3 regions of the Pseudomonas sp. KB-10 genome follow, and region 2 is predicted to be linked to each of the others. Evidence: riboswitches for the same ligand, from Rfam matches in the RefSeq annotation. Region 2 holds a riboswitch; each other region holds the start of a gene.
What was found. Region 2 has a riboswitch for cobalamin ahead of DXK50_RS19320 (energy-coupling factor ABC transporter permease). Riboswitches for the same ligand answer to the same signal wherever they lie in the genome.

Region 1 (6,544 bases), on a different contig from region 2:
CATGCGGCGGGATCTGCGACCAGGCGTGATGCGCCGGCACGGGCGGCACGTCGCTGCAGGGCAGGTGCGCTTCGCGATGCGCCAGCAGCACGCCCAGGCCGTCGAGCCAGGCTTCCTCCAGCGCCGTGCAGACCACGAACACCCCTGCCCCATCGCCGCGCTCGGCGATGCGTTCGCGCAACCAGTCGCGGTGCGCGGCATCGGCGCGCGGCTCCAGATCCACCACCAGCAGCGGCCGCGGCGCCTGGTCGATGGCTTGCCAGAAGCCGTCCTGCTCGCTGTCATGCAGATGCACCTCGCCCAGCAGCGCTTCGACGCGCTGCTGCAAACGCTCGGCAGAAGCTCCACGACCAAGGCCGGGGCCGATGAACAGAACGCGGGCGTAGGGGGCTTGGCTCATGACGGTCTCCAGAACGGGCCGGCAGTCTAGCAGCGCGTCGTGGTCCGGAGGCAATCCAGCGGGTGATAGAAAGCCCGGTGCGCGCGGCGCACCCTACGGAATTAACGCAACATAGGCGTAGGGTGGACGGCGCTTTTCGCGTCCACCACGATGCCGCTTTGTAGGAGCCGCGCCCCGCGGCGAATACAGACGAATGGAAAAAGCAAGGCTTCGCCCCGGGGCGGGGCTCCTACAGGAAAGCCTGCAGCGCCTCCCACAGGGCGTCCGGTTCGGTGAACTCGCGCGTCACAGCCGGCAACTCGGGACGGCGCAGTAGCAGCACCGGCAGGCCCAGCTCACGGGCGACCTGCAGCTTGGGTTCGGTGGAGGCGCTGCCGCTGTTCTTGCTGATCAACACGTCGCAGCGGATACGGGCGAACAGTGCACGCTCCTCGTCCAGCGAGAACGGTCCGCGCGCGCCGAGGATCTCGGCGCGCGGCGGCGCCGGTTCGCTCTGCAGGCAGCGCACCGTCCAGTGCTGGTGCTCGGGTATCTCGTGCAAATGTGCCAGCGGCTCACGGCCGGAGGTGAAAAACGGCCGCTGGAACGGCGCCAACGCGCGGGTCAGTTCATCCCAGCCATCCACCTCGCGCCAGTCGTCGCCCGCGCCCGGCTGCCAGCCGGGGCGGCGCAGGGCCCAGCAGGGCACGCCGGCGATCTCGGCGGCGCGGGCGGCGTTATGGCTGATCTGCGCGGCATAGGGGTGGGTCAGATCCAGCAGCACCTCGATGCCTTCTTCGGCGATAAAGGCCGCCAGGCCCTCGGCACCGCCAAAGCCACCGACGCGCACGCGGCAGGCCAGGTCGTCCGGCACCCGGCCGAGGCCGGCCAGGCTGTAGACGGTTTCCGGTCCGAGGCGACGGGCCAGGCGCAGCGCCTCGGTGGTGCCGCCGAGCAGCAGGAGTCGCGCGCTCACGGTTTGCGCACCGCCAGCAGGGTGATAGGCAGCGCCGCGCGCCAGGTGTCGAAGCCGCCCAGCGGCTGCGCCTGGGCCACAGTGAGCCGCAGCAGCTCGCCACCCTGCCGTTCGCGGAAGGCCACCAGCGCCGCCTCGCTCTGAATGGTCACGGCATTGGCCAGCAGGCGGCCACCGGGCTTGAGCGCGGCCCAGCAATCATCCAGCACACCGGGTACGGTGACGCCGCCGCCGATAAAAATGGCATCCGGCGCCGGCAAGCCGTCCAGCGCCTCGGGCGCATGCCCGGCGACCAGTTGCAGCCCGGGTACGCCGAGGGCATCGCGATTGTGGCGGATATGATCCTGACGGCCCTCATTGGCCTCGACGGCGATGGCACGGCAGGCCGGGTGCGCGCGCATCCATTCGATGCCGATGGAGCCACAGCCGGCGCCGACATCCCACAGCAGCTCGCCGGGCAGCGGCGCCAGGCGCGCCAGGGTCACCGCACGCACGTCACGCTTGGTCAACTGGCCGTCGTGGCGGTAGGCGTCGTCCGGCAGGCCGCAGGTCGGCGGCAGCAGTTGCGCACCGGCGTCGGCCAGGCATTCCACCGCCAGCAGGTTGAGGTCGGCGCCGCGCGGCAGGCTCCAGCTTTCGGCCAGACCATCGACTCGGCGCTCCTCCGGCCCGCCAAGGTGTTCCAGCAGGGTCAGGCGGCTGGTACCGAAACCACGGGCGCGCAGCGTTGCGGCAACCTGTGCGGGCGTGTCGCCATCGGCACTCAGCACCAACAGGCGCACGCCGGGAAACAGCCGGGCGTTGAGCGTGGCCAGCGGCCGGCCGACCAAGGAGACCACCTCAACCCCCTGCAGCGGCCAGCCCAGACGCGCCGCCGCCAGCGACACCGAGGATGGCGCCGGCAGTACCTGCAACTCGTCGGCCGGCACCCGGCGCGCCAGGCTGGCGCCGACGCCGTAGAACATCGGATCGCCGCTGGCCAGCACGCACACGGCCTCGCCACGCCGCGCCAGCAGCGGCTCGAGATCGAAGGGGCTGGGCCAGGTTTCCCGCTCACCACCGATGCACCGCGGCAGCAGCGCCAGCTGGCGCGGCGCGCCGACGATGCGCGCAGCCGCCAGCAGCGCGCGGCGCGCGGCCTTGCCCAGGCCGGGGTAGCCGTCTTCGCCGATGCCGACCAGGGTCAACCAGGGTTTCATCCACCTTCCTCGCAAGTAGCCGACAGGGCGCGTGTCGCGACGCCGGGCAAAGCGGGCATAATACAGCCTTCGTCGGTGCCCCCTATAAAACGGGCCTAAGAGGGAATCCGGAGCGATCTCTGATCGCGACCGAGCTGCCCCCGCAACTGTAAACAGCGAGTCCAATGCAATCGGCCACTGGGTAACCGGGAAGGCGCAGCGGATCATGACCTGTCAGCCAGGAGACCTGCCGACGAACGCTGGTCGCGAGTGCCAACATCGGGCGGGGTGTACCGATGCCATGGAGTCCCCTATGGGATTTCGCTGGTTCGGTCGCCGCGTCGTTAGTCACAGGTGACCGTTTGAACGCCTCCATTCGTCCTTCCGCCTGCCCCGGCCTGCAGCGCATCGTCCCCGCGCTGGATGGCGGCATCTGCCGCATCAAGCTGCCCGGCGGGGTGCTGCGCAGCGCCCAGGCGCGCGTGATTGCCGAGGCGGCCAGGCACTGCGCAAGCGGCGTGCTGGAGCTGACCAACCGCAGCAACCTGCAGATTCGCGGCGTCCTGCCCGGCCAGGAAAGCACGCTGGTCGACGCGCTGCTCGGCGCTGGCCTTGGCCCACGCGTGGCCGCCGCCGACGATGTGCGCAACCTGCTGCTCAGCCCTGCCGCCGGCCTCGATCCGCATATGCGGATGGATGTGCGCCCGCTGGCCAGCCAGTTGCTCGACCTGCTGCAGGACACCCCGGCGCTGCATGCCCTGTCGCCCAAGTTCGCCCTGCAACTGGACGGCGGTGAAGCCCTGGCCATGCGTGAACACCCCCACGACCTGTGGCTGGCCGCCGAGGACGAACGCCATCTCGTTCTGGGCCTGGCCGGCTGCCCCGGCGACGCACCACTGGCGAGAGTCGAGGCGACTCAAGCAGTCGAGCTGGTGCGCCAGCTCCTGCTGCTGTTCCTCGAGCTCACCACCTCAGCGCAGACGCGCATGCGCCAACTGCTGACGCACAATTCGGCAGCCGACCTGCTGCAACGCCTGCAGACCCGACTGGATCTCCCTCTGCAGCCGGCACCGGCCACCTGGCAGCCGACTGATAGCGTCGGACGCGCCCCAGCTGGCATTTATCCACAGGCGCAAAGCGGCCTGTGCATGGTAGCCGCTGGCGCCCAACTGGGCCGCTTGCACGCCGAACAACTGACCACGCTGGCCGAGCTGAGCGAGCGCCATGGCGACGGCGAACTGCGCCTGACACCCTGGCAGGGTCTGCTACTGGGCAACGTCGCCGAAATCCGCGCCAGCGAGCTGCTGGCTGAGCTGGACCAGCTGGGCCTGCTGACCCAGGCCGACGAGCCGCTGCTCGGCCTGGTCGCCTGCACCGGTTCGGCCGCCTGCGCCCGCGGTTTGGCCGACAGCAAGCACCACGCCCTGCATCTGGCCGAGCTGCTGCGCGAAAGCGGCGCCCGACCACAGGTACATCTCAGCGCCTGCCCGCGCAGCTGCGCCAGCGCGCGGGTGCAGCCCTACACCCTGCTGGCCAGCACGCCCGACCACTACCAGCTCTACCAACGCACGCCCGAGACGCCCGGTTTAGGCCGTCTGCTGGCGCCGGCCATGACCATCGACGAGGCCGGCGCCTGGTTCGCCCGCCAACACCCCGCAGGAACACCCGATGCTTGATTACATCCGCGACGGCCAGGAAATCTACCGCCGCTCCTTCGCCACCATCCGCGCCGAGGCCAATCTCGACGGCATTCCCGCCGACCTGGAAAAGCTCGCCGTGCGGGTGATTCACGCCTGCGGCATGGTCGATGTGGTGGAGGATCTGCGCTTCTCCGCCGGTGCCGGCGCCGCCGGCCGCGCCGCGCTGCTGGCCGGCGCGCCGATTCTCTGCGATGCGCGCATGGTCGCCGAGGGCATCACCCGCCCGCGCCTGCCGGCGAACAACCCAGTGATCTGCACCCTGCACGACGCCGGCGTGCCGGAGCTGGCGCGCGAACTGGGCAACACCCGCTCAGCGGTGGCCCTGGAGCACTGGCGCGAACATCTCGAAGGCAGCATGGTGGTGATCGGCAATGCCCCCACCGCGCTGTTCTACCTGCTGGAAATGCTCGACGCCGGCGCCCCCAAGCCGGCGCTGATCATCGGCATGCCGGTGGGTTTTATCGGCGCGGCTGAATCCAAGGATGCCCTGGCCGCAGACAGCCGCGGCGTGCCGTACGTGATCGTGCGTGGCCGCCGTGGCGGCAGCGCCATGGCGGTGGCCGCGGTCAACGCCCTGGCTTCGGAGGTGGAGTGATGGCCGGTCGTCTGCTCGGTCTCGGCGTCGGCCCCGGCGACCCCGAGCTGCTTACCCTCAAGGCCCTGCGTCTGCTGCAGTCGGCACCGGTGGTGGCCTACTTCGTGGCCAAGGCCAAGCACAACGCCGGCCACGGCGGTAACGCCTTCGGCATTATCGAGGAGCACCTGGACGCCGCCCAGCAGCGCCTGCCGCTGGTCTATCCGGTGACCACCGAGAAGCTCGCCCCGCCGCTGTCCTACGAGGATGTGATCGCCGACTTCTACGACACCTGCGCCGAGCAGATCGCCCGGCTGCTGGACGCCGGCCAGGACGTGGCGGTGATCTGCGAGGGCGACCCGTTCTTCTACGGCTCCTACATGTACCTGCACGACCGCCTGGCCGAGCGCTACGAGGTGGAGGTGGTGCCCGGCGTGTGCTCGATGCTCGGCTGCGCCTCGGTGCTCGGCACGCCGCTGGTGTACCGCAACCAGAGCTTGAGCGTGCTCTCCGGCGTGCTGCCGGAAGACGAACTGGAACAGCGCCTGCGCGACGCCGAGGCCGCCGTGGTGATGAAGCTCGGGCGCAACTTCGACAAGGTGCGCCGCGTGCTGCGTAAGCTGGGCCTGGATGGCCGCGCCCATTACGTCGAGCGCGCCACCATGGCCAGCCAGAAGATCGTGCCGCTGGACGAGGTGGAGCCGATGGATTCGCCGTACTTTTCCATGATTCTGGTGCCCGGCCAGAAATGGCGGGGGTGAACACTCTCTTCCCCTGTAGGAGCGGCTGGGCGGCATTCCGCTTCAGCCGCGAAAGCGCTTCGCGGCTGAAGCCGCTCCTACAGTTCAGAGGGTGAATGAAAACCCGTCACCACGCGCCCTACGCAATCCTTGCAGGGGCGTCGTGGGAGGCGACAGTCGCCGCTGAAGCGTCTCCCACGGATCGCGCCCCATTCCCCGGCTTGCATCCGGGCTACAGGATTTACCGCATGAATATCGTCATCCTCGGCGCCAGCGCGCTGGTCACTGCACAACGCCTCAAGGGGCTTTATCCACAGGCCGTGATCCATGGTCTGCGCGGCCGTGTCGATGGCGCCGAGCGCCATTACGACGAGTTCGGCGAGCAGCTGCGCGCGCTGTATCGCGAAGGCCAGCCGCTGGTGGTGCTGTGCGCCGCCGGCATCGTCATCCGCAGCCTGGCCGCGTTGCTGGCGGAAAAGGGCGCCGAGCCGCCGGTGCTGGCCCTGGCCGAGGACGGCAGCGCCGTGGTGCCGCTGCTCGGTGGCCTGGCCGGAGTCAACCGCCTGGCCCGCGAGATCGCCGCGCACCTGGGCGTGACGCCGGCCATCACCACCAGCGGCGAGCTGCGCTTCGGCACCTGCCTGCTGGAGCCGCCGACCGGCTATGCGCTGGCCGACCTGCAGCAGGGCAAGCGCTTCGTCAGCGACCTGCTCGGCGGCGAAAGCGTGCGCATCGAAGGCCAGGCGCCCTGGCTGGAGGCCGCGCAGTTGCCGGTGGATGACGCCGCCAGTCGGGTTATCCACATCACCGCACAGGCGCGCCCGGCGCAACCGGACGAACTGTTGATCCACCCGCGCGTTGCCGCTGCGCTGATCGAACGCCCCAGCGCCGACCTGGCCACCCGACTGCAGCAGGCGCTGAGCGATGCCAAGCTGGCGCCGCAAGCGCTGGCCGTTCTGCTCGCGGACAAAGCCTGGATGGCCAACGCCGACCTGCA
Region 2 (6,544 bases):
GGAGGGCGTCGGCGCTGGTGAGTTTCGTGTCGAGCAGATCGGCCTGGTGGCGGCCTGCCTGGTCGGCGCCATTGCCGAGGCTCTGGTCGGACCGCTGTCGCCGCCTGCCCGCGCCGCTCGCGAAGCGGGTAGACCCACTCTGCAACTGGCGCAGGTCAGCGCCAGCCTCGTCACCTTCTGCCTGCGCGCCGTGGGCGCCAAGGAGTCAAACCGATGAAACCCAGTCTGCACGCCGAAACCCATGAGGTGTTCAACCAGGTGCCCAGCCTCGACGGCGCCAACCTCTACCGTCTCGATCTGCCACTGCAGGAGTGGGTGCGCCGCTACGATGGCGGCTGGGCCGACGAGCGTTTGAGTACCTACGGTGCATTGGCCGGTGGCGCGCTGATGCAGGCGGGCTTTCTCGCCAACGAGAACAAGCCGGTGTTCAAGAGCCATGACCGCTACGGCAACCGCATCGACCTGGTGGAATTCCACCCGGCCTATCACGAGCTGATGCGCACAGCCATCGAGCAGGGCCTGCCGTCGCTGCCCTGGACCGACCCGCGCGCCGGTGCCCATGTTGCCCGCGCCGGGCTTTCCTATCTGCACAGCCAGGCCGAGTCCGCCAGCGGTTGCCCGCTGACCATGACCTTCGCCGCAGTGCCCGCCATTCGCCTGCAGCCCAATATCGCCGAGCAGTGGCTGCCGAAGATACTTGCCACCGAGTACGACCCGCGCAATCTGCCGATGGAGCAGAAGGCCGGCGTCACCATCGGCATGGCCATGACCGAGAAGCAGGGCGGCACCGACGTGCGCGCCAACACTACTCGCGCCTATGCCATCGGTCTCGGCGGGCCGGGGCAGGGCTACGAGCTGGTCGGCCACAAGTGGTTCTGCTCGGCCCCGATGTGCGACGCCTTCCTCACCCTTGCCTACACCGACAAGGGGTTGAGCTGCTTCCTGCTGCCGCGTCACCGCCCGGACGGCACGCGCAACGCGTTCTACATCCAGCGCCTGAAGAACAAGCTGGGCAACTGGGCCAACGCCTCCAGCGAGGTGGAATACCGCGGCGCCTTCGCCTGGATGCTCGGCGAGGAAGGGCGCGGCGTGCCCACCATCATCGAGATGGTGGCCATGACCCGCTTCGACTGCATGGTCGGTTCCAGCAGCCTGATGCGCCAGGCGTTGACCCAGGCCGCGCACCACTGCGCGCATCGCCAGGTGGGCGGCAAGATCCTCGCCGACCAGCCGTTGATGCAGAACGTCCTGGCCGACCTGGCGCTGGAGAGCGAAGCCGCGCTGGCGCTGTGCATGCGCATGGGCCGCGCGCTCGATCATCTGCATGACGAGCAGGAAGACAAGTTCGCCCGCCTGGTCACCGCCGTGGGCAAGTACTGGATCTGCAAGCGCGCCCCGGAAATGATCTACGAGGCCAGTGAATGCATGGGCGGCGCCGGCTACGTCGAGGAAACCATCATGCCGCGTCTGTATCGTGAGGCGCCGGTCAACTCGATCTGGGAAGGTTCAGGCAACGTACAGTGCCTGGACGTGCTGCGCGCCCTGTCCAAGGAGCCCGGCGTGCTCGACGCATTGTTCACCGAACTGGGCGATGGCCATGGCGATGCCCGTCTCAAGGCGCATATCCAAAGGCTCAAGGCTGATTTCAGCGACACCGCTGACGTTCAATACCGCGCCCGTCAGCTCACCGAGGACATGGCTGTGGCACTGCAGGCCAAGCTGTTGCTGGAAGCTGGCAACAGCTTGGTCAGCGACGCCTTTATCGCCAGCCGCCTGGAGGGCCGCGGCCGCGTCTACGGCACGCTGCCGCGCGGCATCGACGTCGAAGCGCTGCTGGCGCGTAGCACGCCGCATCTGCTTTGATGTGGCAGCGATCTTTTACCAGGGGAGTTGGTTTTTTTCAGCCGATTTTCTTTTGGGAACAACTGTGCGTGCGAAGAGGACTGAGACGATCAGTCTGGCCGCTGTTTTTTAGCCAGACGGGCGGGTAATCTGGCGGCCGATGGTTCTGCGTTCACAGTCGTGACGCGGATGAAAAGGGAACAGGGTGCGGTGAATCTTGCCAATGCCCTGGCTGCCCCCGCAACTGTAAGCGGCGAACGAAGCCCCTCATGCCACTGACTTCGGTCGGGAAGGCGGGCGAAGTGCCAAGCCGTGAGCCAGGAGACCTGCCATCGGCAACGGGCGTTTCGCCCATCCTTCATCCGAATCGTCGCGCGGTGGGCGCGGCCAAGGAACTTGCATGCATATCGAACCGGGCGTCGTCGAAGGCGCCAAGATTTTCCTCAGTTACGCAACGGCGGTCGCTGCCTTCGGCCTGACCGCCAAACTGGCGCGCGATGCCATCCGCGACAACGGCGGCGTCACCGCGCTGGCGCTGCGCAGCCTGCTGACCACCGCGCTGGTATTCTGCTTCTTCGAGGTATTGCCGCATCACCCCGTGGGTGTTTCCGAAGTACACCTGATTCTTGGCTCGACCCTGCTGCTGCTGTTCGGCGCCGGCGCCACCGCCATCGGTCTGGCCGCAGGTCTGCTGCTGCAGGGCCTGCTGTTCGCCCAGTTCGATTTGCCGCAGTACGGCATGAACGTCACCACCCTGTTGATTCCGCTGTGGGGCATCAGTCTGTTGGCCAAGCGTATCGTCGCTCCGGGTACCGCCTACGTCGATCTCTCTTACAAGCAGGCGCTGGCGCTGTCGACTGCCTATCAGGGCGGCATCGTTGCCTGGGTCGCGTTCTGGGCCTTTTACGGTCACGGCTTCACCAGTGACAACCTGGCCGCCGTGGGCAGCTTCGGCCTGGCCTACATGAGCGTGATCCTGATCGAGCCGCTGATCGATCTTGGCGTGCTGGCCGCAGCCAAGGCGCTGTCGCGTTTCAGCCAGGGGCCGCTGTTCAACGCGCGCCTGCATCAGGCTGCCGTCTGATGACAGCGTGGCGACCGAATTGCCGGTCGCCACGCTATGTTTTGCCACAAGGATGCAGGCAAGATAGGCGCGTACGTTCAGTCAGGAAGATGCGCCGTGAAAGCCTGCTCAGATGATTTCATCATTGCCCACACTCCCGAAGAGGCGGTCGACCGCCTCGCCGCGTTGCACCAGGAAGCCACTGGCGCCCTGAGTCACGCACTCAAGCGCTACCTCAAGGAGCGCATCCGCCCGGACGCCAGCGAGCACTGCCTGTTCCGCTATCCCGAATTGCGCCTGACCTACCTGTGCCAGGGCGAGGTGCCGACCACCGTACGTGCCTACGCCAAGGTGCAGGTTCCGGGTACCTACGCGATCACCGTGACCCAGCCGGCTGCCTTTCGCAAATACCTGCTGGAGCAGCTGCGTCCTCTGATGAACGACTTCACCCTGCGTGTGGAAGTCGGCCGCAGCCAGCAGAATATTCCCTACCCCTACGTGGTCGAGGGCGGTGACGAGCTGGCCGGCAGTGGCGTGACCGCTGCCGAGCTGGCGCGAGTGTTCCCCAGCACCGATCTGTCTGCCGCCACCGACGGCACCGCCGATGGCCTGTATGACTGGGAGAATATCGACCCGTTGCCGCTGGCTCTGTTCGACGCAGCGCGTACCGATTTTTCTCTCAAGCGCATACAGCACTACACCGGCAGCGATTGGAGCCACGTGCAGCCGTGGATTCTGCTGACCAACTACCACCGCTACGTCGACCAGTTCATCCGCCATGGCCTGGATATGCTGGTGGGTGACTCGCGCTTCACCCGTATGGTGCTGCCGGGCAACGTGGTGGTCGAGCGCGGCATGGCCGAGGGCGAGATGCAGGCGATCATCGAGAACGTGGTCTGGCACCGCTACCAGATGCCGGCCTACCATCTGCAGGCGGATGACGGCCATGGCATCACCCTGGTCAATATCGGCGTCGGTCCGTCCAATGCCAAGAACATTACCGATCACCTCGCCGTGCTGCGCCCGCATTGCTGGCTGATGATCGGTCACTGCGGCGGCCTGCGGCAGTCGCAGACCATCGGCGATTACGTGCTGGCCCACGCCTATATGCGCCGCGACGGAATTCTTGACCGCGTGCTGCCGCCGCACATCCCGCTGCCGGCGCTGGCCGAGGTGCAGCAGGCGCTGCAGGAAGCCGCCAAGCTGGTCACCGGTGAAGAGGGTGACGAGCTGAAAAAGCGCCTGCGTACCGGCACCGTGCTGACCTACGACGATCGCAACTGGGAGCTGCGCTGGGCTCAGGAGCGGCCGCTGATCAATCTGTCGCGTGCGGTGGCGGTGGACATGGAAAGCGGCACCATCGCCGCGCAAGGCTATCGCCTACGGGTGCCCTACGGCACGCTGCTGTGCGTGTCGGACAAACCCCTGCACAGTGAGATCAAGCTGCCAGGCGCGGCGGGCGCCTTCTACGAACGTGCGGTGACTCAGCACCTGCATATCGGCATCGCGGCGTTGGAGCTGATGCGCAGTCAGCTTAACTCGCTGCATTCGCGCAAGTTGCGCAGCTTCGACGAGCCACCGTTCCGTTGAGCGTCTGAGGTGGGTGTGGCCTGACGCACAGTCCGGTCACGCCCTGGCGTTAGGCTGCAGTGTTCTGGTTTACACTCGCGCCCGTCATGGACGAACGAGGCGATAGGCATGGAGCAGGCACGTCTGCTGCTCACGGCACTGTGGGAACCCTTCAGTTTCTTCAATCTTTTTCTCTACACCGGTCTGGCGCTTCTGCTTGGCGCGGTTGCTGGCCTGTTGCTGGCGTTCAAGCTGCACCGGTTGGGCTGGCTGGCACGTAACAAGCGCTGGCACCACTGGCTGCTCAAACTCTACTTTCTGCTGCTGCCCCTGGCCGGAGGTTTTCTCGGCGTCCAGGGTGGGCTGTTGTACGGCAGCCAGCAGCAGATCAATCGCCATCTCGATAGCTATGCGCCTCTGGTGCAGGCACTGGCCGACGATATCTGGAGCGACTTCCAGGCCTATGTCGAGGCGCAGGAGCAGGGACTATTGGCCGTGCGTGATGTCAGTGTGCAGACGCTGCTCAAGCAGCTGGCGCTGGACTACGTCCATCGTGAGCGGCTGCAAGAAGCTGGCGAGCGCGCCGAAGCCTCGACCACTGAACGCATCGCCTTCGACCTGCTCGACCGGCTGCGTGCCAGTCTGCTGGGCAAGGCGATAGGCGAGATGGCAGTGGAGAAAACCGCCCGTTACAGCGGGCTCAACGAGAAGGTGCTGAATCAGGTGCTGGATGCGCGTATCGAGCAGCTCTTTCAGGCCGAGTTCCTCCTCGGCCTGCTCAAGCGGCAGATCGGCCATGTGTTCAAGCCGTTCTATATCGCATTGCTGATTCAGCTTGGTCTGCTGCTGGCTCTGATCGCTGCGGAATGGGGCGTTTCGCGCCGGTTACGGCAGACGCCCGGACGGCTGCCTGCCGAGCCTCTGCCGCTGGCCTGAGTCAGGCTGCGGCTGGTGCTTCGTCACGCAGCAGGTCGGCCAGCGCCAGCCGGTCGATGTTGGCGCCGCTGAGCACCACGGCAACACGCTGGCCGGCGTTGCGTTCGCGCTCCTGTAGCAGGCCTGCCAGGGCGGCAGCGCCGGCGCCTTCGGCGAGGTTGTGAGTGTCCTCGTGATAGGCGCGGATGGCGGTGCGAATTTCCGCATCGTCGACCCGCAGGATGCGCGCCGCGCCCGCGCTGATAACGTCCAATGCCAATTGCTGCGGTTGGCGGCAGGCCATGCCGTCGGCCAGGGTGACGGCGCGTTCGGTCTGTACCAGGCAACCTTGTTCGAAACTCTGCGCGTAGGCATCGGCGCCGCTGGCGACCACGCCGACGATTTCGGTGTCGAGGCCGAGCAGGTCGCGGGTGCGGATCATGCCGCAGATGCCCGAGCCGAGGCCGATGGGCACGTACACCCGGCGCAGGTTCGGTACCGCCTCAAGCAGTTCCAGGGCATAGGTGGCCACGCCGCGCACCAGATCCTCGTGCAGCGACGGCACCCAGTGCAGGCCGTCGCGTTCGGCCAGACGCGCGGCCTCGGCGCGGGCTTCGTCGAAGTCGCGGCCATGTTCGATCACCTCGGCGCCAAGGGCACGCATCGCGGCGTTCTTCTCGCGGGCGTTGCCGTGCGGCACCAGGATGCGGATCGCCAGTCCCGCTGCGCGTGCAGCCAGCGCCAGGCTCTGGCCATGGTTGCCGCGGGTGGCGGTGACGAGGCCGCGCACCTGCGGCTCGCGGCGCAGCAGGGCGTCGATGTAGACCAGCCCGCCGCGCACCTTGAAGGCGGCGGTGGGCGCGTGGTTCTCGTGCTTGACCCACAGCTCGCAACCCGTGCGCTGGCACAGCAGCGGCCAGCTCAGCTGTGGCGTGGGCGCCATATGGCGGTGAACCAGTTGGGCGCTCTGGCGCAGTTGGGCGAGGTCGAACATGACGGGTACTCCGGGTGGCGTTGACCCCGATGCTAGTGCGGTGCATTGTATGGGTAAATCTTTATATTGCATGGCAAACAATGTGGCTCCCTGACCTGTCCAGCAGCGCTTTGCCCACCTACCTCGCCCTGGTGGAGGCCATCGCCGCTGCCATCGGCCGC
Region 3 (6,544 bases), on a different contig from region 2:
ACGGTCCACCAGCGGGGCATCGCATGGCAGCACAAGCATCTGCTCGTGGCGTGCCGCGGCCATGCCGGCACGAATACCGGCCAACGGCCCTTGAAAGTCGTGGTCCGGATCGGCGACCAGTTGGTCGGCGTAGGGTGCGTAGCTTTCGCTATTGCGGTTGCAGGAGATGATCAGATCATCGCTCAACGGCCTGACCAGGTCGTGCAGCCAGGCGATCAGCGGCCGGCCGCGCCATTGCACCAGCCCCTTGTCGCGCCCGCCCATTCGCTGGCCGCGGCCGCCGGAAAGCAGCAATACAGAGCAGGTGAGTGGGGAGTTGGGTGCGGGCATGCGGGCAGTCTCCGAAGGCAGTCTGTGTGATATAACAGGCTCATTCTCTCGCAATTGGATGTCTGTCATGAACCATAAGGCCGAGGCGGTTTTCGTGCCGCTGAATATTGCCGTGCTGACCGTCAGCGACACGCGTACGCTGGAGACCGATACCTCGGGACAACTGCTGGTCGATCGCCTGACCAGCGCAGGCCACCAGTTGGCTGCCCGGGTGCTGCTCAAGGACGATCTGTACAAGATTCGCGCTCAGGTCGCGACCTGGATTGCCGAGGATCAGGTGCAGGTCGTGGTGATTACCGGCGGTACCGGTTTCACCGGGCGCGACAGCACGCCGGAGGCAGTCGCCTGCCTGCTGGACAAGCAGGTCGACGGTTTTGGCGAGCTTTTCCGGCAGATCTCCGTGGCCGATATCGGTACTTCCACCGTCCAGTCGCGCGCGCTGGCCGGCCTGGCCAACGGCACGCTGGTGTGCTGCCTGCCGGGTTCGACCAACGCCTGCCGCACCGCCTGGGACGGGATTCTCGCCGAGCAGCTGGATGCGCGGCATCGTCCCTGCAATTTCGTGCCGCACCTGAAGCAAGCCGCCGCCTGCGAGACGCGCGGATGACCTGCTGCGATCATCCCGGCCTGTTGCCCATGGAAGCGGCGTTGCAGCGCCTGCTGGCACTGGCCGACGCTGCGCCCATCGAGCAGGCCGAACAGGTTGCGCTGGCTGAGGCCGATGGCCGGGTACTGGCTGAGCCGCTGATCGCTGGGCTGGATCTGCCGCCCTGGGCCAACAGCGCCATGGATGGCTATGCCCTGCGGCTGGCTGACTGGGAGGGCCAGCCGCTGCCGGTCAGTCAGCGTATTCAGGCCGGTACTGCGCCTGAGCCCCTGCAGCCGGGCACCTGCGCGCGTATATTCACCGGTGCGCCATTGCCAGAAGGCGCCGACACCGTGGAGATGCAGGAGAACGTCGAGGTCGATGAAGCCGGGTGCGTGCATTTTCGCGAGGCGCTGAAAGCCGGGCAGAACGTCCGTAACCAAGGTCAGGAAACTCGCGCGGGAGAGTGCGTGCTGCCTGCCGGTACGTGTTTGGGCCCTATCGAGCTTGGGTTGGCGGCGTCTCTGGGAGCGGCGCAGCTCGCTGTGCGTCGGCGCTTGCGCGTGGCCGTGCTGTCCACGGGCGACGAGCTGGTGGAGCCGGGGCGGACGCTCGGTCCAGGGCAGATCTACAACAGCAATCGGCGCCTGCTGATCGCCTGGCTGCAGCGTCTGGGCTGCGCGGTGGTGGATGCGGGGATATTGCCCGATGACCTGCAGCGCACCCGTGAGGCGCTGGGCTCGTTGGGCGCGGTCGATCTGATTCTTTCCACGGGCGGTGTGTCGGTAGGCGAGGCCGACTATCTCGGCCTGGCGCTGCGTGAGGCGGGCGAGTTGGCGCTGTGGAAACTGGCTATAAAGCCGGGCAAGCCGCTGACTTTCGGCCATTACCAAGGGGTTCCGGTGATAGGCCTGCCGGGCAATCCGGCCTCCACACTGGTCACCTTCGGTCTGTTGGCGCGTCCTTATATACTGCGTCGCCTTGGTGTGCAGCGGGTCGAACCTCTGGGTTTCGTTGTGCCGGCGGGGTTCACCTGGAACAAGCCGGGCAAACGTCGAGAGTACCTACGCGCACGCCTGGAGAATGGTCGTGTGGTGCCTTACGCCAACCAGAGTTCTGGCGTTCTGCGCAGTGCCGCGTGGGCCGAAGGTCTGGCTGAGGTAGTGGAGGGCAGCACGCTGGCCGAAGGGGACGCGCTGCGTTTTATTCCCTTGAGCGAGATTCTCGGCTAGTGCCTGATTCGTCCGGCTGTGCGACAGCCGGGCGCGTTAGATGGCGCGGCAAAACCACTGGGTCACATTTCCAGCGATAGAATTTGCAAATGAGCGTTATAGAGGGCATAGTCGCCGACTTGTAAATCAACCGACACGGTCGTGCCCATGCTAAAACGCTTCGCACCCCTCGTGCCTCTTGCACTGACAGTCTTTCTCGCTGCCTGCGCCGGCCATTCGCCGCAGTCGCAGATCAGCGAAGCCAAGGTCGAGCCGGTTGCTCGTCCGCTCTCTCATCAGGCCGAGCCTGCTGATGATGAAATCAGCGCGCTGATCGACGACAAGCCCTATGAAATGCCGCAGCTGGCCGACAGCCTGCTCGATCTCGGGCGTTCGCTGATCGGTACGCGCTATCGCTACGGTGGCACCTCGGTGCAGTCCGGTTTCGATTGCAGCGGTTTCGTCGGTTATCTGTTCCGTGAGGAAGTCGGCCTGGAGCTGCCGCGCTCCACTCGCGAGCTGATCAACCTCGACGCGCCCAAGGTTGCGCGTGCCGATCTGGAACCGGGCGATCTGATCCTGTTCAACGACCGCGGTCGTGGTCGCGTCAGCCACGCCGGTATCTACCTGGGCGATGACCAGTTCATCCATTCCAGCAGCAGCCGCAGCGGTGGCGTGCGCATCGACAGCCTTGACGACAGCTACTGGAACCGCAGTTACCTGCAGGCCAAGCGTGTTCTTGCGCTGGCTCCGGTGGAGGAGCAGGTGGCAGCCAAACGCCACAATTGATGTGTCACGGCGTAACCCCAGGGTTGCGCCGTTTGTCTGCAATCGGCAGAGTAGGGCGCATTCAGGCTTTGGATTGCCTCGCTTATGCGCCTCACGCCCCGCGTCGTCCTCATTTCTTTCGCCCTGCTGCTGAGCGCCTGTAGCGGTCGCGCTCCAGCTCCCCAGCCCGTCTACCAGCCACCGGTCTCTTCGTCCTCCTATCAGGGCGGCGCCGAAGACGTATTGTTCCGCGCTCTGGGGCTTGTCGGTACCCCTTATCGTTCTGGTGGCAACACGCCGGAAGGTGGTTTCGACTGCAGCGGTTTGATCGGCTACGTCTACCGCGATGCTGCCGGTATCAGTCTGCCTCGCTCGACACGTGAGTTGAGCGCGATGCGCACCCCAGGCGTGCGCCGCGATGCCTTGCAGAGTGGTGACTTGGTGTTTTTCGCCACCAATGGCGGGCGCGCCGTGAGCCATGCAGGTATCTATGTCGGCGAAGGGCGTTTCGTACATGCGCCATCCAGTGGCGGTACCGTGCGCCTAGACAGCCTCGACAATGTTTACTGGCAGCGCGTCTATCTCGATGCCAAGCGGGTGATCACGCCCGAGCTTGCCCGCAACCCCTGAGGCGCCATGGCCGAGCCTATCCGTCTGCCGCCTCAGCCCGAGGTCTGCGAGCTTTGCGCGCGGCCTGTAGCACTCACCCGTCACCATCTGATTCCCAAGGCGCTGCACGACAAGGCTTATGTGCAAAAGCGCTTTGCCCGTCACGAACGTATTACCGCCACGCTCTGGGTATGCCGGGCCTGCCATAACCAGATTCATCGGCTGTTCAGTGAAAAGGAGCTGGCGCTGAGCTACAACAGCCGGGACGCGCTGTTGGCGGATGAGCGCCTGCGTACCTTCGTCGAGTGGCTGGCCAGCAAGCCGCCGGGTTTCACGCCCCGGCATTAGCGGTATCGGCGTTGACGGGCAGGGCTGCCAGCCTCTACCCTGCGCGCCTTGCTTCAGGTGCCCCGCGCCGTTTCCATCGACGGCGCCGGGGTGAAACAGGGAAGCCGGTTCCAATGCCGGCGCTGCCCCCGCAACGGTAGGTGAGTCAAACGCTGCATAAGCAGACCGTGTGAAAACGTAGCGAGCGAAGGTCAGGTAAGGCAAAAACAGGCGAGAAAGCGGAGTTTACGAGCTGTAAATGAGCATTTTGAGACTGTTTTTAACGCCGCATGGCCGAGCGCAGTAGTTTTCACGCAGTCTGCAAGGCCACTGTGTATTCGCACGGGAAGGCGCAGCGTCGAACCTTTCAGGTTCGCTCACGAGCCCGGAGACCGGCCTGTCGCAGTTCCACGGCATCGCGGAGGGCGTTGTCCGGCCAGTGCTCCGGTTCTACCGGGGCCTCGGTGTTGCCCGCCTTCCGCTCGCCTGACCAGCCATTGGCGCCTGTATGAGGTCGCGCGGATCATCGCGATTCTTCATTGTCGTTCGCACTGTTCCTGAAGCAGGCAACGCGGGCACCTGACTTGCAGGAGCACAGCATGAGCGAATCCGCCGAACGCGACGCCCGCCACAAGGCGCGCATGCAGCGCAAGAAAGCCCTGATCGACGAGAAGATCGCCCAGGCCCAGGATGAATACGGCCTGCTGCTGGTGCACAGCGGCAACGGCAAGGGCAAGAGCAGCAGCGCCTTCGGCATGGTCGCGCGCGCCCTTGGTCATGGCATCAGGGTCGGGGTGGTGCAGTTCATCAAGGGCGCGGCCAGCACCGGTGAGGAAACCTTCTTCCGCCGTTTTCCCGAGGAAGTCAGCTATCACGTGATGGGCGAGGGCTTCACCTGGGAGACCCAGGATCGCCAGCGCGACATTGCCAAGGCGCAGGAAGCCTGGGCCGTGGCGCGACGCTTGCTGAGCGACGAGTCCGTCGGCCTGGTGGTGCTGGATGAGCTGAATATCGCTCTCAAGCACGGTTACCTCGAACTGGATGCGGTGCTGGCCGATATCGAGGCCCGGCCGCTGCTGCAGCACGTGGTGGTGACCGGCCGCGGGGCCTTGCCGGGGATGATCGAGGCGGCCGATACGGTCACCGAGATGAGCCTGGTCAAGCATGCGTTCAAGTCTGGCGTGAAGGCGCAGAAGGGCATCGAATTCTGATGACGACACGTCACTGCCCGGCGTTGCTGATCGCCGCCCCGGCTTCCGGCCAGGGCAAGACCACCGTCACCGCTGCGCTGGCGCGTTTGCATACGCGCCAGGGACGACGCGTGCGGGTGTTCAAGTGCGGGCCTGATTTTCTCGACCCGATGATCCATGCCCGTGCCAGCGGCGCGCCGGTGTACCAGCTCGACCTGGCCATGGTCGGTGAGGCGGAGAGCCGTCGCCTGCTGTGGCAGGCCGCGGGCGAGGCGGATCTGATCCTCATCGAAGGGGTGATGGGCCTGTTCGACGGCAAGCCCTCGGCGGCGGACCTGGCGCGTCATTTCGGCGTGCCGGTGCTGGGCGTGATCGACGGCGCGGCCATGGCGCAGACCTTCGGCGCCCTGGCCCATGGCCTGGCCACCTTCCAGCCCGATCTGCCCTTTGCCGGTGTGCTCGGCAATCGGGTTGCCAGCACGCGCCACGGCGAAATCCTGCGCGATGCCCTGCCGCCGAGCATTCGCTGGTTCGGCGCCTTGCCGCGCAGCGCCGCGGTGGAGCTGCCCAGTCGCCATCTGGGCCTGGTGCAGGCCGCCGAGCTGGCGGATCTGGATGCGCGCCTGGACGCCGCCGCCGATGCGCTGGCGGCCAGTGCCGATGTCGACCTGCCGCCGGCGGTGAGCTTCGCCGCGCCGCATATCAATGAACTCGCGCCCTTGTTGAAGGATGTGCGCATTGGCGTGGCGCGCGATGCGGCGTTCGCCTTCCTCTATCAGGCCAATCTCGACCTGCTGCAGGGGCTGGGGGCCGAGCTGCGCTATTTCTCGCCGCTGGCCGATAGCGCGCTGCCCGAGGTAGACAGCCTCTATCTGCCTGGCGGCTACCCCGAGCTGTACCTGGCCGAGCTGGCGGGCAACCAGGCCATGGCCGCAGCCATCCGTGCCCATCATAAGGCCGGCAAGCCGCTGCTCGCCGAATGTGGCGGCATGCTCTATCTGCTCCACGAGCTGCGTGACAAGCAGGGCGCCAGCGGCCGTATGCTCGGCCTGCTGGCCGGCAGCGCCGCATTGCAGCCGCGCCTGACCGCGCTGGCCCTGCAGGAAGTGACGCTGCCGGAGGGCGAGCTGCGTGGCCATAGCTACCATCACTCGCGCCTGGACAGCCCGCTCGAGCCGCTGGTACGCGGGCGCTGTCCGAACGGCAAGCCGGTGGCCGAGGCGGTGTATCGCCTGGGGCGACTGACCGCCAGCTATATCCACTTCTACCTGCCGTCCAACCCGGAGGCAGCCGCCGCGCTGCTGCGTCCATGAGCGAGCACGCCTTCAGCCCCGAGGAGCGCTCAGCGGTGTACCGCGCCATCGCCGAGCGCCGCGACATGCGTCATTTCAGCGGTGGAGAGGTATCGGCGGAGGTGCTGGCGCGCCTGCTCGAAGCCGCTCACCACGCGCCCAGCGTTGGCCTGATGCAGCCCTGGCGCTTTGTGCGCATCCGCGATGCGCAACTGCGCGAGGCGGCTCATG

Region 1: it holds a riboswitch for cobalamin, as region 2 does, so the genes downstream of both, cobG (precorrin-3B synthase) here and DXK50_RS19320 (energy-coupling factor ABC transporter permease) in region 2, are expected to answer to the same signal.
Region 3: it holds a riboswitch for cobalamin, as region 2 does, so the genes downstream of both, cobO (cob(I)yrinic acid a,c-diamide adenosyltransferase) here and DXK50_RS19320 (energy-coupling factor ABC transporter permease) in region 2, are expected to answer to the same signal.

What each region holds. Positions count from the first base shown of each region.
Region 1 covers NZ_QYYB01000001.1:924,915-931,458, reverse strand. The annotation lists gene DXK50_RS04320 ((2Fe-2S) ferredoxin domain-containing protein) at 1-400, opposite strand, end outside; gene DXK50_RS04315 (cobalt-precorrin-6A reductase) at 630-1,355, opposite strand; gene cbiE (precorrin-6y C5,15-methyltransferase (decarboxylating) subunit CbiE) at 1,352-2,554, opposite strand; cobalamin riboswitch at 2,611-2,802, shown strand; gene cobG (precorrin-3B synthase) at 2,896-4,209, shown strand; gene DXK50_RS04300 (precorrin-8X methylmutase) at 4,202-4,828, shown strand; gene DXK50_RS04295 (precorrin-2 C(20)-methyltransferase) at 4,828-5,568, shown strand; gene cobJ (precorrin-3B C(17)-methyltransferase) at 5,796-6,544, shown strand, end outside.
Region 2 covers NZ_QYYB01000007.1:210,719-217,262, reverse strand. The annotation lists gene DXK50_RS19330 (TetR/AcrR family transcriptional regulator) at 1-217, shown strand, start outside; gene DXK50_RS19325 (acyl-CoA dehydrogenase family protein) at 214-1,863, shown strand; cobalamin riboswitch at 1,987-2,190, shown strand; gene DXK50_RS19320 (energy-coupling factor ABC transporter permease) at 2,243-2,926, shown strand; gene amn (AMP nucleosidase) at 3,023-4,495, shown strand; gene DXK50_RS19310 (hypothetical protein) at 4,604-5,410, shown strand; gene DXK50_RS19305 (threonine dehydratase) at 5,412-6,383, opposite strand; gene DXK50_RS19300 (aminotransferase-like domain-containing protein) at 6,464-6,544, shown strand, end outside.
Region 3 covers NZ_QYYB01000003.1:418,425-424,968, forward strand. The annotation lists gene mobA (molybdenum cofactor guanylyltransferase MobA) at 1-330, opposite strand, end outside; gene moaB (molybdenum cofactor biosynthesis protein B) at 398-937, shown strand; gene DXK50_RS10530 (molybdopterin molybdotransferase MoeA) at 934-2,148, shown strand; gene DXK50_RS10535 (C40 family peptidase) at 2,296-2,916, shown strand; gene DXK50_RS10540 (C40 family peptidase) at 3,001-3,525, shown strand; gene DXK50_RS10545 (hypothetical protein) at 3,532-3,852, shown strand; cobalamin riboswitch at 3,891-4,246, shown strand; gene cobO (cob(I)yrinic acid a,c-diamide adenosyltransferase) at 4,431-5,042, shown strand; gene DXK50_RS10555 (cobyrinate a,c-diamide synthase) at 5,042-6,334, shown strand; gene bluB (5,6-dimethylbenzimidazole synthase) at 6,331-6,544, shown strand, end outside.